3 regions of the Duganella sp. FT27W genome follow, and region 2 is predicted to be linked to each of the others. Evidence: predicted binding sites of a transcription regulator. Region 2 holds the regulator's gene; each other region holds the start of a gene.
The links. Region 2 encodes FliA, which starts transcription of late flagellar genes. Its sites were predicted from a motif close to CTAAAGTTTNNNNNNNNNNNGCCGNTA; they were not measured.
Positions count from the first base shown of each region.

Region 1: a site for FliA is predicted at 4,332-4,358, ahead of F8197_RS21680 (heme utilization protein). Genes of this name have one in related genera too.
Region 3: a site for FliA is predicted at 3,418-3,444, ahead of F8197_RS24650 (flagellar protein FliT). Genes of this name have one in related genera too.

Region 1 is NZ_WHIV01000004.1:1,036,942-1,044,635, reverse strand. Features, by position in the region: gene F8197_RS21680 (heme utilization protein) at 1-4,168, opposite strand, end outside; gene F8197_RS21675 (hypothetical protein) at 4,893-5,300, opposite strand; gene F8197_RS21670 (efflux RND transporter permease subunit) at 5,384-7,694, opposite strand, start outside.
Region 2 is NZ_WHIV01000002.1:793,746-801,439, reverse strand. Features, by position in the region: gene flhA (flagellar biosynthesis protein FlhA) at 1-1,086, shown strand, start outside; gene F8197_RS09760 (transposase) at 1,156-2,280, shown strand; gene flhF (flagellar biosynthesis protein FlhF) at 2,491-4,005, shown strand; gene F8197_RS09750 (antiactivator of flagellar biosynthesis FleN protein) at 3,998-4,822, shown strand; gene F8197_RS09745 (RNA polymerase sigma factor FliA) at 4,840-5,571, shown strand; gene F8197_RS09740 (flagellar motor protein) at 5,553-6,299, shown strand; gene motD (flagellar motor protein MotD) at 6,301-7,122, shown strand; gene F8197_RS09730 (flagella synthesis protein FlgN) at 7,189-7,653, opposite strand; gene flgM (flagellar biosynthesis anti-sigma factor FlgM) at 7,662-7,694, opposite strand, start outside.
Region 3 is NZ_WHIV01000005.1:610,126-617,819, reverse strand. Features, by position in the region: gene F8197_RS24665 (S9 family peptidase) at 1-2,008, shown strand, start outside; gene F8197_RS24660 (CsbD family protein) at 2,082-2,273, opposite strand; gene F8197_RS24655 (HDOD domain-containing protein) at 2,506-3,333, shown strand; gene F8197_RS24650 (flagellar protein FliT) at 3,496-3,774, shown strand; gene F8197_RS24645 (aminotransferase class I/II-fold pyridoxal phosphate-dependent enzyme) at 3,842-5,068, opposite strand; gene F8197_RS24640 (hypothetical protein) at 5,181-7,169, opposite strand; gene fumC (class II fumarate hydratase) at 7,322-7,694, shown strand, end outside.

The DNA of each region.
Region 1 (7,694 bases), on a different contig from region 2:
TCAGCGCAGCAGCGCCGGCGGTGGTCAGCGCGACGATCTGGTTGGTGGACAGGGTCACCAGCTGGTCGGTCGTCAGGGCCGCCACTTGCGCCGTGCGCAGGGAGGCGACACCGGCAGTGGTCAGGCCGGCCAGGTCGGCCGTTTCCAGCGCGACGATGCTATTGGTGGACAACGCGCCAACTTGCGCGGTGGTCAGTGCAGCGACCTGGCTCGAGCTCAGCGCAACAACCTGGTCGGTGGTCAGACCGTTGGCGATATTGGCCGTGGACAGCGCCGCCAGCGACGCGGTGGTCAGCGCCTGCACCTGCGCGGTGGTGATCGCGGCCACTTGCGCCGAGGTCAGGCCGGCGATCGCGGCAGTTTTCAGCGCGGCGAAGTCGGCAGTTTCCAGCGCCACGATGGCGTCGGTGGTCAGGGCAGCGACTTGCTGCGTGGTCAGCGCGTTGGCGGCGGTGGTGCTCAAGGCCACGATCTGGTCGGTGGTCAGGGCACGGACCTGGTTGGTGGTCAGCGCGGCCAGGCTGGCGGTTTTCAGCGCAGCGAAGTCGGCCGTTTCCAGGGCGGCAATCGCGGCGGTGGACAGACCGGCCACTTGCTGGCTGGTCAGTGCGCCAGCCTGGGTGGTGGTCAAGGCAACGATCTGGTCGGTGGTCAGCGCGGCAGCGCCGGCGGTGGTCAGCGCGACGATCTGGTTGGTGGACAGGGCCACCAGCTGGTCGGTCGTCAGGGCAGCCACTTGCGCCGTTTTCAGGGCGGCGACGCCGGCGGTGGTCAGGCCAGCCAGGTCGGCCGTTTCCAGCGCGACGATGCTCGCAGTGGACAAGGCGCCTACTTGCGCGGTGGTCAGGCCGGCAACCTGGCTCGACGACAGGGCGACGATCTGGTCAGTGGTCAGGCCGTTGGCGATATTGGCCGTGGTCAGGGCGGCCAGGCCCGTCGTGCTCAGGCTCTGCACCTGGGCCGTGGTCAGGGCAGCGACTTGCGCCGAGGTCAGCGCGGCGTACGAAGCGGTGTCCAGGCCACGCAGGTCGGCCGTTTCCAGCGCGACGATGGCGTCGGTGGTGAAGGCGGCAACTTGCTGGGTGGTCAGCGCGCCGGCGCCAGCGGTGGTCAGTGCGACGACCTGGTCGGTGGTCAGGGCGCGGATCTGGTTGGTGGTCAGTGCGGCAACACCGGCGGTTTTCAGCGCGGCAAAGTCGGCCGTTTCCAGCGCCACGATGGCGTTGGTGGACAGGGCTGCAACTTGCGCGGTGGTCAGCGCATTGGCCTGGCCGGTGGTCAAGGCAACCACCTGGTCGGTGGTCAGCGCGGCGACACCGGCGGTGGTGAACGCTGCCACCTGGGTGTTCGACAGGGCAACGACCTGGTCGGTGGTCAGGGCGGCAACTTGCGTGGTTTTCAGCGCAGCGATGGCGGCTGTGGAGAGACCGGCCAGGTCGGCCGTTTCCAGCGCGACGATGCTATTGGTGGACAACGCGCCAACTTGCGCGGTGGTCAGACCGGCAACCTGGCTCGAGCTCAGGGCGACGATCTGGTCGGTGGTCAGGCCGTTGGCGATGTTCGCCGTGGTCAATGCAGCCAGGGCCGAGGTGCTCAGGCTTTGTACCTGGACGGTGGTCAGGGCAGCAACCTGGGCCGAGGTCAGCGCGGCAAACGAGGCGGTATCCAGGCCACGCAGGTCGGCCGTTTCCAGGGCGACGATGGCGTCGGTGGTGAAGGCGGCAACTTGCTGGGTGGTCAGCGCACCAGCGCCAGCCGTGGTCAGTGCAACCACCTGGTCGGTGGTCAGCGCCTTGATCTGGTTGGTGGTCAATGCGGCGACAGCGGCGGTTTTCAGCGCGGCGAAGTCGGCCGTTTCCAGCGCCACGATGGCGTTGGTGGACAGCGCAGCGACTTGCTGGCTGGTCAGCGCACCGGCTTGGGCCGTGGTCAGGGCAACGATCTGGTCAGTGGTCAGCGCAGCAGCGCCGGCGGTGGTGAAGGCAGCCACTTGGGTGCTCGACAGGGCCACCAGCTGGTCGGTGGTCAGGGCGGCCACTTGCACGGTGCGCAGGGCGGCGATATCGGCGGTGGAAAGGCCGGCCAGGTCGGCCGTTTCCAGCGCGACGATGCTATTGGTGGACAACGCCGCCACTTGCGCGGTGGTCAGGCCGGCAACCTGGCTCGACGACAGGGCAACGATCTGGTCGGTGGTCAGACCGTTGGCGATGTTGGCGGTGGAGATGGCCGACAGCGCAGCGGTGGACAGTGCTTGCACCTGGGCGGTGGTGATCGCGGCCACTTGCGCCGAGGTCAGCGCGGCAAACGACGCGGTTTTCAGGGCGGCCAGGTCGGCCGTTTCCAGCGCCACGATGGCGTCGGTGGTGAACGCGGCCACTTGCTGCGTGGTCAGCGCAGCGGCGCCGGCGGTGTTCAAGGCAACCACCTGGTCGGTGGTCAGCGCACGCACCTGGTTGGTGGTCAGCGCAGCCAGGCTGGCGGTTTTCAGGGCGGCGAAGTCGGCGGTTTCCAGGGCGGCAATCGCGGCGGTGGACAGGCCGGCCACTTGCTGGCTGGTCAGTGCGCCGGCTTGGGCGGTGGTCAGGGCAACGACCTGGTCGGTGGTCAGCGCGGCAGCGCCGGCGGTGGTCAGCGCGGCGATCTGGTTGGTGGACAGGGTGACCAGTTGACCGGTGGTCAGCGCGGCCACCTGCACGGTGCGCAGGGCGGCGATATCGGCGGTGGACAGGCCGGCCAGGTCGGCCGTTTCCAGCGCAACGATGCTGGCGGTCGACAGCGCGGCCACTTGCGCGGTGGTCAGACCGGCAACCTGGCTCGACGACAGGGCAACGATCTGGTCGGTGGTCAGACCGTTGGCGATGTTGGCGGTGGAGATGGCCGACAGCGCAGCGGTGGACAGTGCTTGCACCTGGGCGGTGGTGATCGCGGCCACTTGCGCCGACGTCAGCGCGGCAAACGACGCGGTTTTCAGGGCGGCCAGGTCGGCCGTTTCCAGCGCGACGATGGCGTCGGTGGTGAACGCGGCCACTTGCTGCGTGGTCAGCGCGGCGGCGCCGGCGGTGTTCAAGGCAACCACCTGGTCGGTGGTCAGCGCACGCACCTGGTTGGTGGTCAGCGCAGCCAGGCTGGCGGTTTTCAGCGCGGCGAAGTCGGCGGTTTCCAGGGCGGCAATCGCGGCGGTGGACAGGCCGGCCACTTGCTGGCTGGTCAGTGCGCCAGCCTGGGTGGTGGTCAAGGCAACGATCTGGTCGGTGGTCAACGCGGCAGCTCCGGCGGTGGTCAGCGCGGTGATCTGGTTGGTGGACAGGGTGACCAGCTGGCCGGTCGTCAGGGCAGCCACTTGCGCCGTGCGCAGGGAGGCGACACCGGCGGTGGTCAGGCCGGCCAGGTCGGCCGTTTCCAGTGCGACGATGCTGGCGGTGGACAGCGCCGCCACTTGCGCGGTGGTCAGGCCGGCAACCTGGCTCGACGACAGGGCGACGATCTGGTCGGTGGTCAGGCCGTTGGCGATATTGGCCGTGGAGATGGCCGACAGCGCAGCAGTGGACAGCGCCTGCACCTGGGTGGTGGTCAGGGCGGCCACTTGCGCGCTGGTCAGCGCGGCAAACGACGCGGTTTTCAGGGCGGCCAGGTCGGCCGTTTCCAGCGCGACGATGGCGTCGGTGGTGAAGGCGGCAACTTGCTGGCTGGTCAGGGCATTGGCGGCGGCGGTGGACAGCGCGACGATCTGGCTGGTCGTCAGGGCCTTGACCTGGGCGGTGGTCAGGGCAGCGATCGACGCGGTCTTGAGGGCGACGAAATCAGCGGTTTCCAGTGCGACGATGGCGTCGGTGCCGAAGGCGGCGACTTGCGCGGTGGTCAGCGCGCCAGCCTGGCTGGTGGTCAATGCCACGATCTGGTCGGACGACAGCGCACGTACTTGCGCGGTGGTCAGGCCGCCCAGGGCGCTGGTGGTGAGGGCGGCGAAGTCCTCGGTGGCCATGCGCGAAATGGTGCCGGTGGAGATGGCGGCTATTTGCTGCGAACGCAGCGCAATCACCTGGTCGGTGGTCAGCGCCACAATCTGATCAGACGTCAGATCCGTGAAATTGGAAGTCCCCAGCGCAGCGATCTGCGTGGTGGAAATTGCGGCAACGTTTTGCGTGCTTAAACCGGTGAAATAGCCCATTGTAATTCTCCTAAAAGAAGGCGCTGATTCGATGTCTGTCCAAAAGTTAACGACGGCCCTGTCCGTCGTCGTTGGCCTTCGTCAGTGGCAATATGCCGTTTTATTAATATGTATTTACAACCAACCCGTGACTACCGTCGCAACAAGGCGCTCGTATCGTTCTTTACGTCAACAAAAATGTTAACTTTAGCAAACGGTACGAGCTTTTTTCGTTGCGCAATATGCAAAAAATATTACTTGTCTAATTCACCACAAGAATCCGGGGCAAAGCGCCCAATGTAAAAGACCGCCGGCGGCATGGTTACAGGGCGACCGGCACGAATCTTCCACTAAGTAAACTTATTCCCGTCAGGAAAAATATTCCGATACAGCTTGATCCATTGCGCATCCAAAAACATAAGTCTTTGAATCAAATAGGCTTTTTTCAACCGCTGGGGAGCTGACCAGCTACCCGGAACGCCCGAAGTAGCGCGAAGTATAGCCGAGTTACTTGCTGAAAAGAATTTATTTGATGCCGTGTCTCGTTGCCGCAACCAACTTTTCAGCAATATTTAGGGGGCAATAAAGATGCAAAATCGACTACCTTGCATTACTTTCACAGAATTAACCTTGATTAATGGCAATAAAACATCGTTTTCGTAACAGTATTTCACTTCTGTAACTTTGTGAAATGATACTTTGCATTAATATTGTGACAGTGCAATGACTTGCTGATGGGCGGGGGTCAGCGTGCTGAAGACGCTGGAGGGGATCGGTGACGCAGGCGCCAGGCCAGCACCACCGCAGTGACGGCCAGCAAGGCCAGCGCCACCATATTGAGGACGAACACGCCGTGGCCGAACCGCGCCACCAGGCCCAGGCTCACGCCCGCCTTGACGCTGAACTGCCAGCTGCTGTCGTAGGGGAAATAACTGCCCACCTGCGGCAGGTAATAAAGAATGCCGCCGATTAGCCCGCTGATCATGCGCTTGAGCGAAAGCACCGCCGCCAGGAAGCCGAGCATGGCCACGCCAAACAGCACGGCCAGCGCGTCGCCATATTGCGGCTCGCCCAGCAAACCGAGGCTGACGGCCAGCGCCAGCGCACTATTGAGTAACAAAACCCGCGCCAGCCATTTTTCAAATTCCTGCATCTGGTGATCTCTTCAATAAGGCCGCGCCCGGTGCGCGCCGCAGATTGTACCGTTTGTACCGTGCCGCGTGCACCGGACTAACTTCAGCCAGCCTGCCTGCTGCGGCCATGCACCAGGCGATACAACAATGGCAATACCAGCAGGGTCAGGGCGGTGGATGACAGGATGCCGCCGATGACCACCGTCGCCAGCGGGCGCTGCACCTCGGCGCCGGTGCCGGTGGCCAGCGCCATCGGCACGAAGCCCAGCGATGCCACCAGCGCCGTCATCAGTACCGGTCGCAACCGACCGAGCGCGCCCGCGCGAATCGCCTGCTCCACCGTCAGGCCATCGTCGCGCAGCTTGCGGATGAACGAAATCAGCACCAGGCCATTGAGCACTGCCACGCCGGACAGCGCGATAAAGCCCACCGCTGCCGAAATCGACAACGGGATGCCGCGCAGCGCCAGCGCGGCGATGCCGCCGGTGAGCGCGAACGGGATGCCGCTAAACACCAGCAAGCCATCTTTCATGCTGCCGAACATGGCAAACAGCAAAATCAGCACCAGCGCCAGGGCCAGCGGCACCACCAGTTGCAGCCGCTGCGACGCCGACTGCAACTGCTCGAACTGGCCGCCCCACGCAGTCCAGTAACCTGCCGGCACCTGGACCTGGCTGCGCAGCGTGTTTTCCGCCTCGGCCACGAACGAACCGATATCGCGCCCGCGCACGTTGGCGCTGATGACCACGCGGCGCTTGCCATCTTCGCGGCTGATCTGGTTGGGGCCGGGGGCGATGGTGAAACTGGCCACCTCGCCAAGCGGGATGAAGTTGACGCCGGCCGCGCCCCTGGGCAGCGGCACCGGCAGCCGGCGCAAGGCTTCCAGGTCCTGGCGCTGCACGTCCGGCAGCCGTACCACGATGTCGAAGCGGCGGTCGCCCTCGAACAGCGTACCGGCCTCGGCGCCGCCGATGGCGGTGGCAATCGTGTCCTGCACGTCGCCCACGTTGAGGCCATAGCGCGCGGTTTTCTCGCGGTCGATCTGCACGGTCAGCATCGGCAGGCCGGTGGTCTGCTCCACCTTCACTTCGGCGGCGCCGGCTACGCTGCCCAGGGTAGCGGCGATTTTCGCGGCGGTGTCGTTCAGCACCTGCGTGTCGTCGCCGAACAGCTTGACCGCCACGTCGCTGCGCACGCCCGAGATCAATTCGTTGAAGCGCAGCTGGATCGGCTGCGAGAACTCGTAGCCGTTGCCGGGCAGGCGTGCCAGCGTGGCCTGGATATCTTGCAGCAGCTCGTCGCGCGTTTTACGGGGTTTTGGCCATTCCGACTGCGGCTTGAGCATGATATAGCCATCCGAAATATTCGGCGGCATCGGGTCGGACGCGATTTCCGCCGTGCCGGTGCGCGCAAAAATGCGGTCGATCTCGGGGTACTTGTTCTTCAGTGTGACCTCGATCTGTTTTTGCATTTCCACCGACTGCGTCAGGCTGGTGCCGGGGATGCGCAGCGCCTGGATGGCGAAATCGCCTTCGTTCAGGCTCGGCACGAACTCGCTGCCCAGGCGCGTGGCCAGCAGCACCGACAGCACGACCGCGATGCCGGCAAACGCCAGCACCACCGGCGTATTGGCCAGCACCCGTTCCAGCACGCGGCCATACCAGGCGCCCAGCTGCTTCTGCTCCTTTTCCACCACGTTGTCGCCGATGAACAGCGCCACGGCGGCCGGAATGAAGGTGATCGACAGCAGCATGGCGCCGGCCAGCGCCATCACCACCGTCAGCGCCATCGGGTGGAACATGCGTCCTTCCACGCCGGTAAGCGCGAAGATCGGCAGGTACACGACCATGATGATCAACTGGCCGTACAGCAGCGGACGGCGCGCCTCCTTCGCTGCCGCGAACACCTCGACAAACCGCTCGGCGCGAGTAAGCTTGCGGCCCGCCTGCGCCTGCGCGTGCGCCAGGCGCCGCACGCAGTTCTCGACGATCACCACCGCGCCATCGACAATGATGCCGAAGTCCAGTGCACCAAGGCTCAGCAGATTGGCGCTGACCTTGAAGGTGACCATGCCGGTAAAGGTAAACAGCATCGACAACGGGATCACCATGGCGGTAATCAGCGCCGCGCGGATATTACCGAGGAAGACAAACAGCACCGCGATCACCAGCACCGCCCCTTCCATCAGGTTTTTCCTGACCGTGTTGATCGCCTTGTCCACCAGCACGGTGCGGTCGTACACGGTGATCGCTTCTACTCCGGCCGGCAGGCTGCGGTTGATCTCCACCATTTTTTTATCCACCGCCTGCGATACGGCGCGACTGTTCTGGCCGATCAGCATGAACACCGTGCCGAGCACCACCTCGCGGCCGTTCTCGGTGGCGGCTCCCGTGCGCAGTTTGCGCCCGATCAGC
Region 2 (7,694 bases):
GCTGCCGCAGCTGCTGCCGCCGCGCCACCGGCGCCGGAGCAGGAAGAAGCGAGCTGGCAGGACGTGATGCCGGTCGATACCCTGGGCCTGGAAGTGGGCTACCGCCTGATTCCGCTGGTCGATAAGACCCAGGGCGGCGAGCTGCTCAAGCGCATCAAGGGCATCCGCAAGAAGTTCGCGCAGGAAGTGGGCTTCCTGGCGCCGCCGGTGCACATCCGCGACAACCTGGAGCTCAAACCGTCGGCCTACCGCATCACCCTCAAGGGCGTGGAAGTGGGCATGGGCGAAGCGTTCAACGGCCAGTTCCTGGCGATCAATCCCGGCATGGCCAGCGGCACGCTGCAAGGCCTGGTGACCACCGATCCGGCCTTCGGCCTGCCGGCCACCTGGATCGACGCCAGCCTGCGCGACCAGGCGCAGGGCATGGGTTACACGGTGGTCGATGCCGGCACCGTGGTGGCCACGCATTTGAACCACCTGATTTCCACCCATGCGTCGGAACTGCTGGGCCGGGCCGAAGTGCAGGCGCTGCTCGACCACCTGGCCAAGGAAGCGCCGCGCCTGGTGGAAGACCTGGTGCCGAAAATGGTGTCGCTGTCCACGCTGCAAAAAGTGCTGCAAAACCTGCTGGTCGAAGGCGTGCACATCCGCGATATGCGCACCATCATCGAGACCCTGGCCGAGCACACCGTGCACACGCAGGACCCAAGCGACCTGACCGCGCTGGTGCGCATGGCGCTGGGTCGCGCCATCGTCCAGCAGCTGTTCCCGGGTACCAACGAATTGTCGGTGATGACCCTGGATAACCGCCTGGAACGCCTGTTGATGCAGGCGCTGGCTGCCAGTGGCCCGGACGGCGCCGGCATCGAACCCGGCCTGGCCGACACCATCGCCCAGCAGGCCGCGAACGCGGCGCAGCAGCAGGAGGCGATGGGACTGACGCCGGTGCTGCTGGTGCCGGGCCCGCTGCGCGCCTTGCTGTCGCGCTTCCTGCGGCGCGCGCTGCCGCAGCTGAAAGTGCTGTCGCATGCCGAAATTCCGGAGAGCAAAACCATCCGCGTGACCGCGCTGGTGGGCCAGACGTAATCTCGCTTCGTCCGGCGCGCGTTTGATCCGCATCAAACCGCGCCCTGTGCAAAGTCTAAAACTTGGCATATGAGCGACGACTACGATTCGCCATGGAAGGAAGTGGTCATGCACCACTTTCCGGAATTCATGGCTTTCTATTTCCCCCAGGCGCATGCGCAAATCGACTGGTCGCTGCCGCACGTGTTTCTCGACCAGGAACTGGCAGCGTTGTCGGCAGATGCCGAGCTCGGCAAACGCTTGTTGGACAAGCTGGTCAGCGTGCGCAAGCTCGATGGCGACGAGCAGTGGGTACTGGTGCACCTGGAAGTGCAGGGCTGGCACGATGCCGATTTTGCCGAGCGCATGTTCATCTACAACTACCGCGTGTATGATCGCTACCGCCATCCGGTGGCCAGCATGGCGTTGCTGACCGACGAGAATCGCCACTGGCGTCCGACCGGTTTCGGCTGGCAGCAGCTTGGCTGCACGATGCAGCTTGATTTTCCGATCGCAAAAATGCAGGATTACGCATACGTGATCCCGGACTTGGCGAGCCAGGAAAACGCGTTCGCGCTGGTGAGCGCAGCGCATTTGCTGGCTCAGAATACCCGTAACGATGCGCATCGACGCCGCATCGCCAAGTGGAAACTCACCAAGATGTTGTATGAGCGCGACTGGGATCGGCAGCGTATCATCGATCTCTATCGGGTGATGGACTGGATCATGCGCTTGCCGCCAGCGCTGGAGCAGCGCCTGCGATCAGGGATTGTTCAACTGGAAAGGAGGAGTGACATGACATACTTGTCTTCTATCGAACGTATAGGTATGGAAATTGGGATCAAGAAAGGCATGGAGCAGGGCCTGCAACAGGGCATGCAACAAGGTCTGGAACAAGGTTTGGAACAAGGTTTGGAACAAGGTTTGGAACAAGGCCTGGAACAAGGCCTGGAACAAGGCCGGGAGCAAGGTCTGGAAAAAGGCCTGGAACAAGGCCGGGAGCAAGGTCTGGAAAAAGGCCTGGAAAAAGGTCTGGAGCAAGGACAGCGGCGCGGTTCTGCTGACTTGCTGTCCCTGATGCTTAAAGCCCGCTTCGGCCCGTTAAGTTTGCCTGTGCAAATCATGCTGGAAGATGCACCCGCCGACCTGCTCAATCAGTGGGCAAAAAACTTTGTCCACGCCGATTCGCTCGACGCTGTTTTTCGTACCGAATGACCAAGCCTGACCACTCCACGCGGCCGCATTGAAATGCGGCCCATTTCCCCGCCTGTTCATCAGATCGTTTCCTGAGTGCATCGTCAATAATGGCACTGTCCGAGTGATAGAAGCGTCGCAGCCGCGCGATGCATTGCTCAAGCTACAGGAGTCATCGATGGCCTACATTACCTTGCAACCCCGCGTCAGCCAGTTCCTGGGGAGCCGGCCATGAACGTGAAAAAATTCACCGCGCCGACGTCGCGCGAGGCATTGCGCAAGGTCCGTGAGTCGCTGGGGCCGGACGCCGTGATCCTGTCCAACCGCCAGGCCGACGGCATGGTGGAAATCCTGGCCTTGGCCAATGACGATGCGGCCTCGTTGGCGATGCCGGCGCCGCACTCGCCGATGGCCGAGCCGGCCCCGTCGCTCGACTTCGACGCCGCCATCGCGCAACGCAGCCAGCGCCTCGATGCGCGTCTTGAGCCCCATTTCGACGAAGCGCCCTACATGGCGACACGCCAGGCGCAGCCGCCTCAGCAGACCATGCAGCCGGCGGCACGCCACGCGCAGCCACCTCAGCAGACCATGCAACCGCTGCACCACCAGGCCGCCCAGCAACCGCCACGCCGCGTGGTCGCCTCGCCTTCTTCGTACGCCACCAAGACCGCTGCTGCAGCAGCGCCGGCCAGCATGCCAGCCCAGCCGCGCGCGCCGCAACTCGATGCCGAACAGGTCAGCGCCATGGTCGCCTCGGCCGTGGCCAGCGCCAAGCAGAGCGCCGCCGCCGAAATGCAGGACATGATGAGCGAAATCCGCGCCATGCGCGGCATGATGCAAACCCAGCTGGCGGAAATCGCCTGGGGCAGCACCCAGGCCCGCGAGCCGCAAAAGGCCGCCGTGCTGCGCGAGATGCTGGCCGCCGGTTTTTCGGCCAGCCTGTCGCGCTACCTGATCGACAAGTTGCCGGCCGGCCGCGACGCCGCCGACAGCATGCGCTGGATTAAGACCGTGTTGACGCGCAACCTGTCGGCCATGGCCAACGAAGATGCGCTGATCGACCAGGGCGGCGTGTTCGCACTGGTGGGCCCGACCGGCGTCGGCAAAACCACCAGCACCGCCAAGTTGGCCGCGCGCTGCGTGATGCGTCACGGCCCGGACAAGCTGGCCCTGATCACCACCGACGCCTACCGCATCGGCGCCCACGAACAACTGCGTATCTACGGCAAGATTCTTGGCGTGATGGTGCACTCGGTCAAGGACGAAGCGGACCTGCGCATCGCCCTCAAGGAATTGCGCAACAAGCACACGGTGCTGATCGACACCGTGGGCGTGAGCCAGCGCGACCAGATGGTCACCGAGCAGGTCTCGATGCTGCAAGGCGCCGGCTCCGACGTCAAGCGCCTGCTGTGCCTGAACGCCACGGCCACCCAGGAAACCCTGTCGGAAGTGGTGCGCGCCTACCAAGGCAGCGGCCTGGCCGGCTGCATCATGACCAAGCTCGATGAAGCGGCAGCGATCGGCAACGTGCTCGACGTGGTGATCCGCCAGAAGCTCAACCTGTTCTACGTCTCGAACGGCCAACGGGTGCCGGAAGACCTGCACCTGGCCGATCCGGCCTACCTGATCGACCGCGCCTTCAAACTCAAGCGCGACGTCGTCAATACCCAGTACCTGGACAATGAACTGCCGCTGTTGATGTCGGGCAGCCAGAACAATGCGCTGCGCGAGGTACACCTTGGCTAATTTCGATTTCGACCAGGCCGAAGGCCTGCGCCGCATGCTGGCGGGGCCCAAGCCCCGCATTGTCACCTTCCTGTCCGCTACCGCGCAGGACGACAAGGGCGCCATGCTGGTCAACTTGGCCGCTTCGCTGGCCCGGGCCGGCAACGACGTGCTGCTGATGGACGCGTGCGCCAGCGCCCGCGGCGTGGCCAGCCGGCTCGGCCTCGACGGCGGCGCCAGCCTGCTCAACGTGGCGCGCCAGGAATGCGCATTGAACCAGGTGCTGCATCAGGCGCCGCAGGGTTTTGCCGTGGCGTCGATGACGCGCGGCATGCCGCGCAGCGGCCCCGACGAAACCCGCCGCCTGGCCAAGGCTTTCGACGTGCTGGTCAAGCAAACCGGCATGGTGATTGTCGATGGCGAGTTCGACGGCGAGTCGTTCCCGGTGCCGGTCATGGCCAGTTCCGAGATCGTGGTGCAAGTGTCGGCCAACGCTGCGTCGATCAAGGCGGCTTATAGTTTAATCAAGCAATTGAACCAGGAATTGGGCCGCCGGCCGTTCGGAATTCTTGTCACTGGTGCATCGGAAGCCGAAGCGAAGTTGGTTTACGATAATATGGCACAAGCTGCCAGCCGTTACCTGGCCGTCAACCTGGTCTCGATGGGCTCGGTGCCGGCCGATGAATACCTGCAGCGCGCCGCGCGTTTGGGTCGCGCGGTGGTGGATGCGTTTCCGCTGGCCGGTGCATCGGTGGCGTTTCGTCAACTGGCGGGGCGCTTTGCGCTGGCTGGCTCGCCTTCTTTCCAGACGGGGAGCGGCAATCATTTTAGCGCTTGAAAGTAAAACAATAGGCTATGTACACGGTCAAAGGGAAAGCGGACAAGAACACCTTGCTGACGGAGCACATGCCGTTGGTCAAGCGTCTTGCCCATCACATGAAGGCAAAATTGCCGCCCAGCGTAGAGGTTGATGATCTGGTGCAAGCCGGCATGATCGGGCTGCTCGACGCCATCAACCGTTACGAAGAAACCCATGGCGCGCAGTTCGAGACCTATGCCGTGCTGCGTATCCGTGGCGCCATGCTCGACGAGCTGCGCACCAGCGACTGGCTGCCGCGCTCGATGCGCCAGAACATGCGCAAGATCGAAGCGGCCATGAGCACGCTGCAACAAAAGCTCGGCCATCCACCGACCGAGTCGGAAGTGGCCAAGTCGCTCAAGCTGTCGCTGTCCGATTACCAGGACATGCTGTCCGACGGCGGCGGCCACCAGCTGGTGTACTACGAGGACTTCCATGACGACGACGGCAACGACAGTTTCCTCGACCGCTATTGCTCCGATGAAGAGTCCGATCCGCTGCGCGCACTGCTCGACACCGATTTCCGCCAGGCCGTGATCAACGCCATCGATGCCTTGCCCGAGCGCGAAAAGATCCTGATGGGGCTGTACTACGAAGAGGAGCTCAACTTGAAGGAAATCGGCGCCGTGATGGGTGTGTCGGAATCACGCGTATCGCAGCTGCATACGCAAGCCGTGGCGCGCCTGCGGGCCAATCTCAGGGAGAAGGCATGGACTGGGCCAGCATAGCCGGTGTCGTCATTGCGCTGATCGGCATCGCCATCGGCCAGACCATGGAGGGCGGCAAGCTGTCCTCGCTGGTGCAGCCGGCCGCGTTTGCCATCGTGGTGGTCGGTACGTTCGGCGCCGTGCTGCTGCAATCGAAGCTGCGCACCTTTGTGCGCGGCATGAAGATGCTGCGCATGGTGTTTGCGCCGCCGCCGGACACGCGCGCCGCGCTGGCGCGCGACATCAGCGCCTGGAACCTGGCCGCGCGCCGCGATGGCCTGCTGTCGCTCGAGCGCCACATGCTGGCCTCCAAGGATAAATTCAACACCAAGGGCCTGCGCCTGATCGTCGATGGCATCAACCCCGACAAGCTGCGCCAGTTGCTCGACACCGAAATCACCGCGTACGAGACCGAGGAACGGCTGGCCGTGCGGGTGTGGGAATCGGCGGCCGGCTACGCGCCCACCATCGGCATCCTCGGCGCCGTGCTGGGCCTCATTCACGTGATGGAAAATCTCACCGATCCCACCAAGCTGGGCGCAGGCATCGCGGTGGCGTTCGTCTCGACGATTTACGGCGTGGGCCTGGCCAACCTGTTTTTCTATCCGATCGCCAACAAGCTCAAGGCCATCGTCAACCAGCATGTGCACCAGCAGGAAATCGCCGCTGCCGTGTTTTACGATATTGCCACCGGCGACCACTCGCGCGTGATCGAAGAGCGCATCGCCACCTTGATGCGAGAGCACTGAGATGTACCACCGGCGCGCCCGCAAAAAGTTCGACGATGAGGTGGAAAACCACGAGCGCTGGCTGATCTCGTACGCCGATTTCATTACCCTGCTGTTCGCGTTCTTCGTCGTGATGTACGCGATCTCGTCGGTCAATATCGGCAAGTACAAGGTGTTTTCCGATGCCCTGGGTGACGCCTTCGGTGGCGCCGGTTCGTCGCCGCCGGTCAACACGCAAGTGCCCAATCTGCCGATCCCCAATCCCGCCCTGAAACGCCGCGCCGAAATGCTGAAACAGGAGCGCCAGGAAATGACCAGGCTGGCGCAGGACTTGCTGTCCACGCTGGCGCCGCTGGTCAAGGAGGGGAAAGTGCGCGTAACGCAGAATAGCCGGGGCGTGAGCGTGGAAATCAATGCCAGCGTGCTGTTCGACCCGGCCGATGCGCGCCTGACGCCGGAATCGGTGGAAGCGCTGAGCGCGGTGGGCGTGCTGCTCAAGAACGATACCCATAACGTGCAGGTCGAGGGTCACACCGATGATCTGCCGATCAGCAATGTGCAATTCCCGTCGAACTGGGAACTGTCGTCGGTGCGCGCGAGCAGCGTGGTGCGTTTATTCGTGGAAAATGGCGTGGCGCCCACGCGGTTGACGGCAGTGGGCTTCGGCTCGAACGTGCCGGTCGCCTCGAACGACGACCCCATCGGCCGCGCCCGCAACCGCCGGGTGGCGGTAACGATTCTATCGGGCTTGCCTGATCCGGTGACGGAGTTGCCGACCGACGGCGCACCGGCGACCGCACCAACGGTAATCCCAGCCGCAGCGCCAGTGCCAGCTCCACAATAATCAAAACGCACGCATCCGAAAGATGGCCTGAACGGCCCGAAGTCCTGGGCGGCCTCAGGCCATCTTTCAGCCTGCTAAAAAGCCTCGGCTGCGTGGTATCGGATTCGACATGCCGGTCGCACTATACGTCTGCCCACCGGTCGAAGGCCGCAGGGCCGCCAGTGCGCCCTGGGTATTATTGATTTGCTTGTTGATCAGCATGCCGTTGACGCGATTGCATTCCTTGGCTTCGCGCGTGGTGTCGAGCAGCGCAGTCCAGGCGTGGGCAATGTCGTCGTCGCCGCTGGCGGCGATCCAGGCTTCCATGCCAGCCTCTTCGGCCGGGAAACCGGCCTTGCCCAGGGCGCGGTGGCGCTGGGCCGACAGCAGTGTCATCTGCGCAATCAACACGGTTTTCTTGTTGGTGACCACATCCAGGCCTTCGATCTCCGCCGAGACCAGCATCTGCTGTTCTTGCTTGAGCAAGTCCAGCAAGGTGGTCATGATGTGCGCTTCTTCACGCAGATTGTCGAGCGGGGTGACCGTGGTCATGATCTATCCTAACGTTGTCTTGAGTGCAGCAGATCCTTGAC
Region 3 (7,694 bases), on a different contig from region 2:
GAACAAATCGACGCACCGCCTGGTCGACTCGAAAACCCTGGTGCCGGAAGAAAACCTGTCCGACGCCGAAAAAGCGCGCCGCGAACGCGCCCGCACCGCAGCCCTCAAGGGCATCCTCAACTACAGCTGGTCGCCGGACGGCAAGCAGCTGCTGGTGCCGATCGCCGGCAACCTGTACCTGATTGACGCCGCCAAGCCCGACGCCGCCCGCCTGGTCGCCAAGGGCAATGTGCTCGATCCGAAAATCTCGCCGAAAGGCCGCTACCTGTCGTTCGTGCGCGACCAGAACCTGTTCGTGATCGACCTGAGCAATAACCAGGAGCGCCAGTTGACCACCGACGGCGCCGGCACCATCCACAACGGCGAAGCCGAGTTCGTGGCGCAGGAAGAAATGCACCAGACCACCGGCTACTACTGGGCGCCGGACGATTCCGCCATCGCCTTCAAGCGCTACGACGAAGCGCAAGTGCCGGTCGTGCGCCGCTTTGAAATTTACGCCGACCGCACCGACGTGATCGACCAGCGCTACCCTGCCGCCGGCGATCCGAACGCCACCGTGCAATTGAAAATCGTCTCGCCGAACGGCGGCGAAATCCGCAACGTCGATCTGGGCGCCGACCAGGACATCTACCTGGTGCGCGCCGACTGGAGCAGCGACAGCAAAGCCCTGCTGTTCCAGCGCCAGAGCCGCGACCAGAAAAAACTCGAACTGATCTCGGTCGATGCCGCCACGCTGGCACAGCGCACCCTGATCACCGAAACCTCGCAAACCTGGGTCAACATCTTCGAAGACCTGCGCTTTTTGGCCAAGGGTAAAGGTTTTGTGTGGTCGTCGGAACGCACCGGTCGCAAGCACCTGTACCTGTACGACATGAACGGCAAGCTGCTGCACCCGATTTCGAGCGGCGAATGGGGCGTCGAGCGGCTGCTGGCCGTCGATGAAAAAACCGGCCGCGTGTTCGTGCAATCGAACCGCGACGCCGTGATCGACAGCCAGACCTACGCGCTCAAGCTCGACGGCTCCACTGCCGACAAGCCTACCCGCATCACCCAGGGCGACGGCTGGCACGATTCCAACTTCGCCGGCAATGGCGAAGTGTTCGTCGATACCTATTCCGATCCGAACACGCCGCCGCAGGTCAGCATCCGCCGTCCCGACGGCACCATGATCAGCTGGCTCGAGCACAATGAACTGAACGCCAGCCACCCGTATGCGAAGTATCTCGACGCGCACCTGCGCCCCGAATACGGCACCATCAAGTCGAAAGACGGCCAGACCATGTACTACTCGATCACCAAGCCCTCTGGCTTCGATCCGGCCAAGAAATACCCGGTGTACCTGTCCACCTACGGCGGTCCCGGTGCGCAGCACGTTTCGCGCAAGTGGGGCAACCTGTTTGACCAGTACATGGCGCAGCAGGGCTTCGTGGTGTGGCGCCTCGACAACCGTGGTTCGAGCCGCCGCGAACGCGCCTTTACCGACCCGATCTACCTCGACATGGGCCGCGCGGAAGTGGAAGACCAGCTGACCGGCATCGAGTGGCTGAGCCAGCAGAGCTTCATCGATCCGAAACGCATCGGCGTATTCGGCTGGAGCTACGGCGGCTTCATGACCTTGCGCCTGCTGTCGCAGGGTTCGGACAAGATCGCCATGGGCGTATCGGTAGCGCCGGTCACCGACTGGTCGCTGTACGACACCCACTACACCGAGCGTTTCATGAGCACGCCAAAGCTGAACGTGGCAGGTTATAAATCGGGCAGCGTGTTCTCGCACGTCGATGGGTTGAAATCGAAACTGTTGCTGGTGCACGGCATGGCCGACGACAACGTGCTGTTCACCAACACCACGCGCATGATCGACGCGCTGGTGGCGCGCAACGTGCAGTTCGACCTGATGACCTACCCTGGCGCCAAGCATGGCATCTCGGGCAAGGTGCCGCAGCGTCACGTGTACGGCATGATCGAAGCGTTCTTCAAGAAGAACCTGATGCCGGAAGCAACGAAATAAAGCTGAATAAACCAGCTGAACGACAAAAGGGCCGCAAATGCGGCCCTTGTTTTACCTGCACCCTAAGCGATGCTTAGTTGCGGTTACCCTTGAGGGTGTCGTCGATGGCTTCCTTGGCGTCGCCAACATTTTTCTGCAGCTTGCCTTCGGCTTGCTTGTTCAGGCCCTTGGCCTGCTGTTCGGACGAACCGACCACTTTACCGGCGCCTTCCTGGATTTTGCCGCCGATTTCCTTCGCCTTACCTTTGACTTGATCTTCGTTCATGATGCACTCCTTGGGTCAATGTTGAAGCTACGGGACACACAACGCTGTGTGCATGGGTTCTACTGTAGTCCGGTCGCGGCTGAGCTTCTGTGCGGTCGCCCACCCAAATGTAAAACGGCGGGCAGCAGAAAAGATACGGTCGGGCATCAAAAGGCTTCTTTCCGATGACGAATCGCTATATAGTTAACCTATAGCAACGTGCCCACAACCAGGAACAACCAGGAGATACCCGATGAAACTTGACGCACTGTTCCAGAATCCGACCGCGTTGCCTACCGCCCCGAAAGTTGTTGAAGAACTCATCAGCAGCTTCGACAAGGCCAGCGTCTCCACCGAAGAGATCGCCAAGAAACTGTCGACGGACCCGGTGCTGAGCGCCAAGCTGCTGCGTCTGGCCAACTCGGCCTACTACCACGTCTCGCGCAGCATCGGCACCGTGGAAGATGCGGTGCTGATGCTCGGTTTCGTCACGGTGCGCACGCTGGTCATCAGCTCCGGCCTGGTCAGCGGCTTCAAGACCGTGCCCGGCCTCGACCTTAAGCAATTCTGGCGCTACAGCTTGCACACCGCCGTGTCGGCCAAGTGGATCGCCAAGAAGACCAAGGAAAACACCGATCTCGCCTTCACCATCGGCATGATGCACGCCATCGGCCAGCTGGTGATCCATTCGGCCATGCCGGAAAAGGCGATGGCCCTCGATAAAGTGGCCGGTCCGATGGACTCGCGCCGCCTGGACGCCGAAGTGGCCTCGTTCGGCTACACCTTTGCCGACGTCGGCGCCGAACTGGCGCGCCGCTGGAAGTTCCCGGAAGCGTTTGCTGAAACCATCGTGGCCTTCCCCGAGCCGCACAAGGATGGCGAACTCAATCGCCTGGCAGCGGTCGTCTCGCTGGCCGCCTGGCGCGCACGCGTGGAGCAAGCTGGCTTGACCGCCGAAGAAATCGCCGCCTGCTACCCGACCGAATTGGCCGAAGAACTGGGCCTGGACGACGACGCCCTGATCGACGACATGCCGCCGCCGGACGAACTGTCGGCCGGCCTGGAAGAACTCGTGAAATAAGCGACAACATTTCATGCGAAAAGCTGCCTGATTTCTGTCCGGCAGCTTTTTTTTCATCTTTTTTCAAATTATTTTGATTTTGCCCTCAAGTTCCCGTTTAAGTGGACGTTAATCAAGACATGCGGTAATCCGCCTTGATGTCGCAACTTTCCAGGTGAACTGATGAACACTTCCGAAGTCCTCGCTATGTACGAAAACATTGCCGGCCTGAGCACCCAAATGGCTGCCGCTGCGCGCATGGGGGACTGGGACGGCGTCGGCAAACTGGAAACCCAATGCACCAGCGCAGCCCGCGCCACGGCCACCGGCGTCCCCGCCCTCGACGGCGCACCGCGCCTGCGCAAGATCGACCTGCTCAAACAAATCCTGGCCAACGACCGCGAAATTCGCGACCTGGCCGATCCGTGGATGAACACCGTCCCCGGCATGGCGCGCCAGTAAAATGGCCCGCCCAGCAAAAAGCGCCTCGTGAGGCGCTTTTTTCGTTTGGGCTCGCTGCTTTAGACCATCAGCCTGCCAACGCCACCCGCAACGACAACGCAATCCCCTGCGCGGCCTTGGTGATTTCGTCGAGCGACGGGAAGCTCGGGGCGATACGGATGTGGCGATCTTTGGGATCGTTACCGTACGGGAAAGCAGCGCCGGCTGGCGTCAGGGTAATGCCCGCTTCCTTGGCCAGCGCAACCGTGCGTTTGGCGGCGCCGTCCGGCGTGACCAGGTCGATGAAATAGCCGCCTTGCGGACGGGTCCAGCTCACGCCCGGCACATTGCCCAGGTATTGTTCGAATTGCGCCAGCACGGCGTCGAACTTGGGTTTCAGCAGTGCGGCGTGCTGCTCCATCAGCGCTTCCACGGTTGGCAAGTCTTTCAGCAGGCGCACGTGGCGCAGCTGGTTGATCTTGTCCGGGCCGATGCTGCGGATGCCCGAATGTTTGGTCCACCAGGCAATATTGGCCGGCGACGACGCCAGCGCGGCAATACCCGAACCGGCCCAGGTCACCTTCGATGACGACGCGAACACGAAAGCGCGGTCCGGGTGGCCGGCAGCGGCGCACGCTTCGAGAATATTCAACACTTCCAGCTTTTCAGCACCCAGATGGTGGAAGCGATAGGCGTCGTCCCACATCAGGATGAAGTCGGAGGCGGCGGTTTTCATCGCGGCCAGGCGCTGCACCACGGCGTCGGAATACACCACGCCACCCGGGTTGCTGTACTTCGGCACGCACCACATGCCCTTGATGCTGGCATCCTCGGCCACCAGTTTTTCCACCAGGTCCATGTCCGGGCCGTCATCGTTCATCGGCACGTTGATCATCTTGATGCCACGCGTTTCGCAGATGGCGAAGTGGCGGTCGTAGCCCGGTACCGGGCACAGGAAAGTCACCGGCTCGCGTACCCAGGGCGCATTGCCCGGCGTGCCGTTCAGGAGCGCGTACATGATCACGTCATGCATCAGCGACAGGCTGGCGCTGCTATCGACCACCACTTGCGCGGCCGGCACATCGAGCAGTTCGCCGAACAGTGAGCGCGCCTCCGGCAAGCCCACGGTGCCGCCGTAGTTGCGACCGTCGGTGCCGTCGGCGGCCTTGTAACCGTCCACGGCGTTCAACAAGGCGTTCGACAGGTCGAGCTGTTCCGGCGATGGTTTGCCACGGGACATATCGAGTTTCAGACCGAGCTGTTTGAACGCTCGGTACTGTTGTTGGTCCTGCGATGGGAGGTCGGCTGCAGTCATGGGGCTCTTTCAAAATGGGAAGACGAAGCTTGGAAGCGTCGATAACTATACCCCAGTTCGTCAGAGCCTTGACAGAGATTCAAGTAATATACTTATGCGAAAAATGCTGGCATCAGGGCTGCACGGCCGGTTCCGGGACCGCTGATTTGGGCGTCGGCACTTCGCGGAAATCGTCGCCCGCCGCATCGGCCGGGCCCTGTTTCTTGCGGAAGCCTTGCCAGATCTTCAGCGGCGCGCCCGACTTCTTGCGGCGCAGGTAGAACAGCGCACCAGCGCCAGCCAGCAAGGCAAGGCCCACGCCACCGGCAATCAGCGGCAGCTTGCTCGACTGTTCCTCGGGCGGCTTTTCCTTTTTGTACTTCAGCTTGGGCAGCACGCGGCGTTGCTGCACCGGCGCTGGTGGCGGGGCGGCGGCTTCGGCGGCAGTTGCTTCTGCGGTAGTTGATTCAGCGGTAGCTGCTTTGGCGGTGGCGGCTTCGGTCTTCGGCGCCTCAGTCGGCGCGGAATGCTTCTCGGCGACCGGCGTGCCTGGCGTCGCGGCTTGCTTTGCTCCGCCCTGTGCGTCTGGAGTCGCTGCTTCGTCCGATGAGTCTGGTGCCGCAGCACGCTTTGCCGCGCCTGGCGTCGCGGGCTGCTTCGCGGCCACCGGCACGTCTGCCGTGGCGGCCCGGGCATCGCTCATGCCGGAGGCAATGGTCAAGGGCTTGGTGGCGGCAGCCGGCGCGGCGGGCTTGGCGCCAGGTGCCGCCGGGGTGGCCTGTTTTGCCACCTGCGCCGCAGCGGCCGCACCGGTGGACCCGGCCAGCGCGCTTTGCAATTGCTTCACTTTGCCTTCCAGTTCCACCAGCTTGGTGGACAGCGCCTGGCTCTGCAGGTCAAGTGCCCGGCACTCTTTGGCGCTGGCGCCGGTCGGCGCGCAAGCTGCTGGCGCCGCCATTTTTTTCACACCGGCCGGCAATGGCAGGGGCGGCATCGGCAACAACGCCTGCGCCACTTGCGGCGGTGGTGCAGCGGTGGCGGTGATGGCCAGCTGACTGGCGCCTGGTCCGGCGACAACGGTCTCCGGCTTGACGCCATGCCTGGTGTCGGATTTTGACGCCAGTCCCGCCGCTGGCTTGCCTGCCGACTTGTGGGGGCCAGCCCCGGCAGGTGCTTCGGCCAGCTCAGGCGCTCCAATCACGGCAGGCTTGCCTGGCGGTTGAGGAGTACCAGCCCCGGCACGCTTGTCAGTCAGCTTAGGATCGCCCGCCCCGGCTGGCTTGTCAGCCGGCTTCGTCGCGCCATTCCCGACCGGCCTGCCGGCCACTTGGGGGAGCGGCGTCTCGGCAGCGACGGAGCGCGGCTTGTCAGCCACCGCGGCCGCACTGGATACCGGCGTCCCTGCCGCCCTGGGTGCAGGTTTTTCGGCTGTCTTGGCCGGCGCAATCACGCGCGAACCAAGCGCTTCGGAAATCCGTTCAGGAATATCGCGCACCGGCACCAGCGACGGTGGCCGGGCCTGCGCGGCCGCAGCCTTCAAGCCGCCCGGCCCGCCCACTTCCGATTCGTGGATCGACGGCATCGGCGCCGGGCGCGTGCGATCGCGTACCAGGCGGGCGGCAGCGGCCGGTGCGGCGCTGTCGGCCACCTTTGCCGGCTCGGCGGCGGCAACTACGGCAGGCACCGACACCGCTGGCGCTACCCGGACCGGTGGCGGCGCCGGATTGGGATCGGGCTGCAACCAGACCGTGGCCAGGCGGATATCGCGCCGCCCGCCCGCCGTCAACTCCACGTACACGTGCACGTAATCGGCATTGACCGCACCAGCGGTGGAAATGTGCAGGACATCCTTGCCGTCGCGCCGCACCACCGCCATCTTGACCGACGCCAGCGCCGGATTCATGGTGATGTTGGCGCCGCGATAGACGTCCAGCTGCGCCAGCCGGGCTTGCACCGGACCGCCATCGCCAGGCAGCAGTTCGACATCGGCCGACAGCGGCTGGCCGATATAGGATCGCGCGGCGACGTCGCCCAGCTCGGCAGCGTGCAGCATGGGCGCCTGAGCGACCAGCGCCAGCACGGCCAACAGGCGAAGCAAATTGTGAGTGAAGAAGCGTTGCATAATCGGTAGGCCGCCAGGCGACATCTGGGAATCTTCCTCATTAACGGCTGGAAATCGAGTTTTTGTAGCCCTCAGTAAATTTTTCCGAAGTGCGCTACACTGGTTGATGCATGCCAGATGAGAATGATTGCCATTTCCAAAAAGGAACCTTTATGAGTACCCGTAGCGAAAAAGACAGCTTTGGTCCCATCGATGTACCGTCTGAACAATTGTGGGGCGCGCAAACCCAGCGTTCCCTCGAGCATTTCCATATTTCCACCGAGCGCATGCCGCTCGAGCTGATCCACGCGCTGGCCAGCGTCAAGCGCGCCGCCGCCCGCGTCAATCTCGACCTGGGCTTGCTCGACGGCGCCAAGGCCACCGCCATCACCGGCGCCGCCGACGAAGTGCTGGCCAACCAGCACCCCACAGAATTCCCGCTGGCCGTGTGGCAAACCGGCTCGGGCACGCAATCGAACATGAATATGAACGAAGTGCTGGCCAACCGCGGCTCCGAACTGATGGGCGGCGTGCGCGGCGAATCGC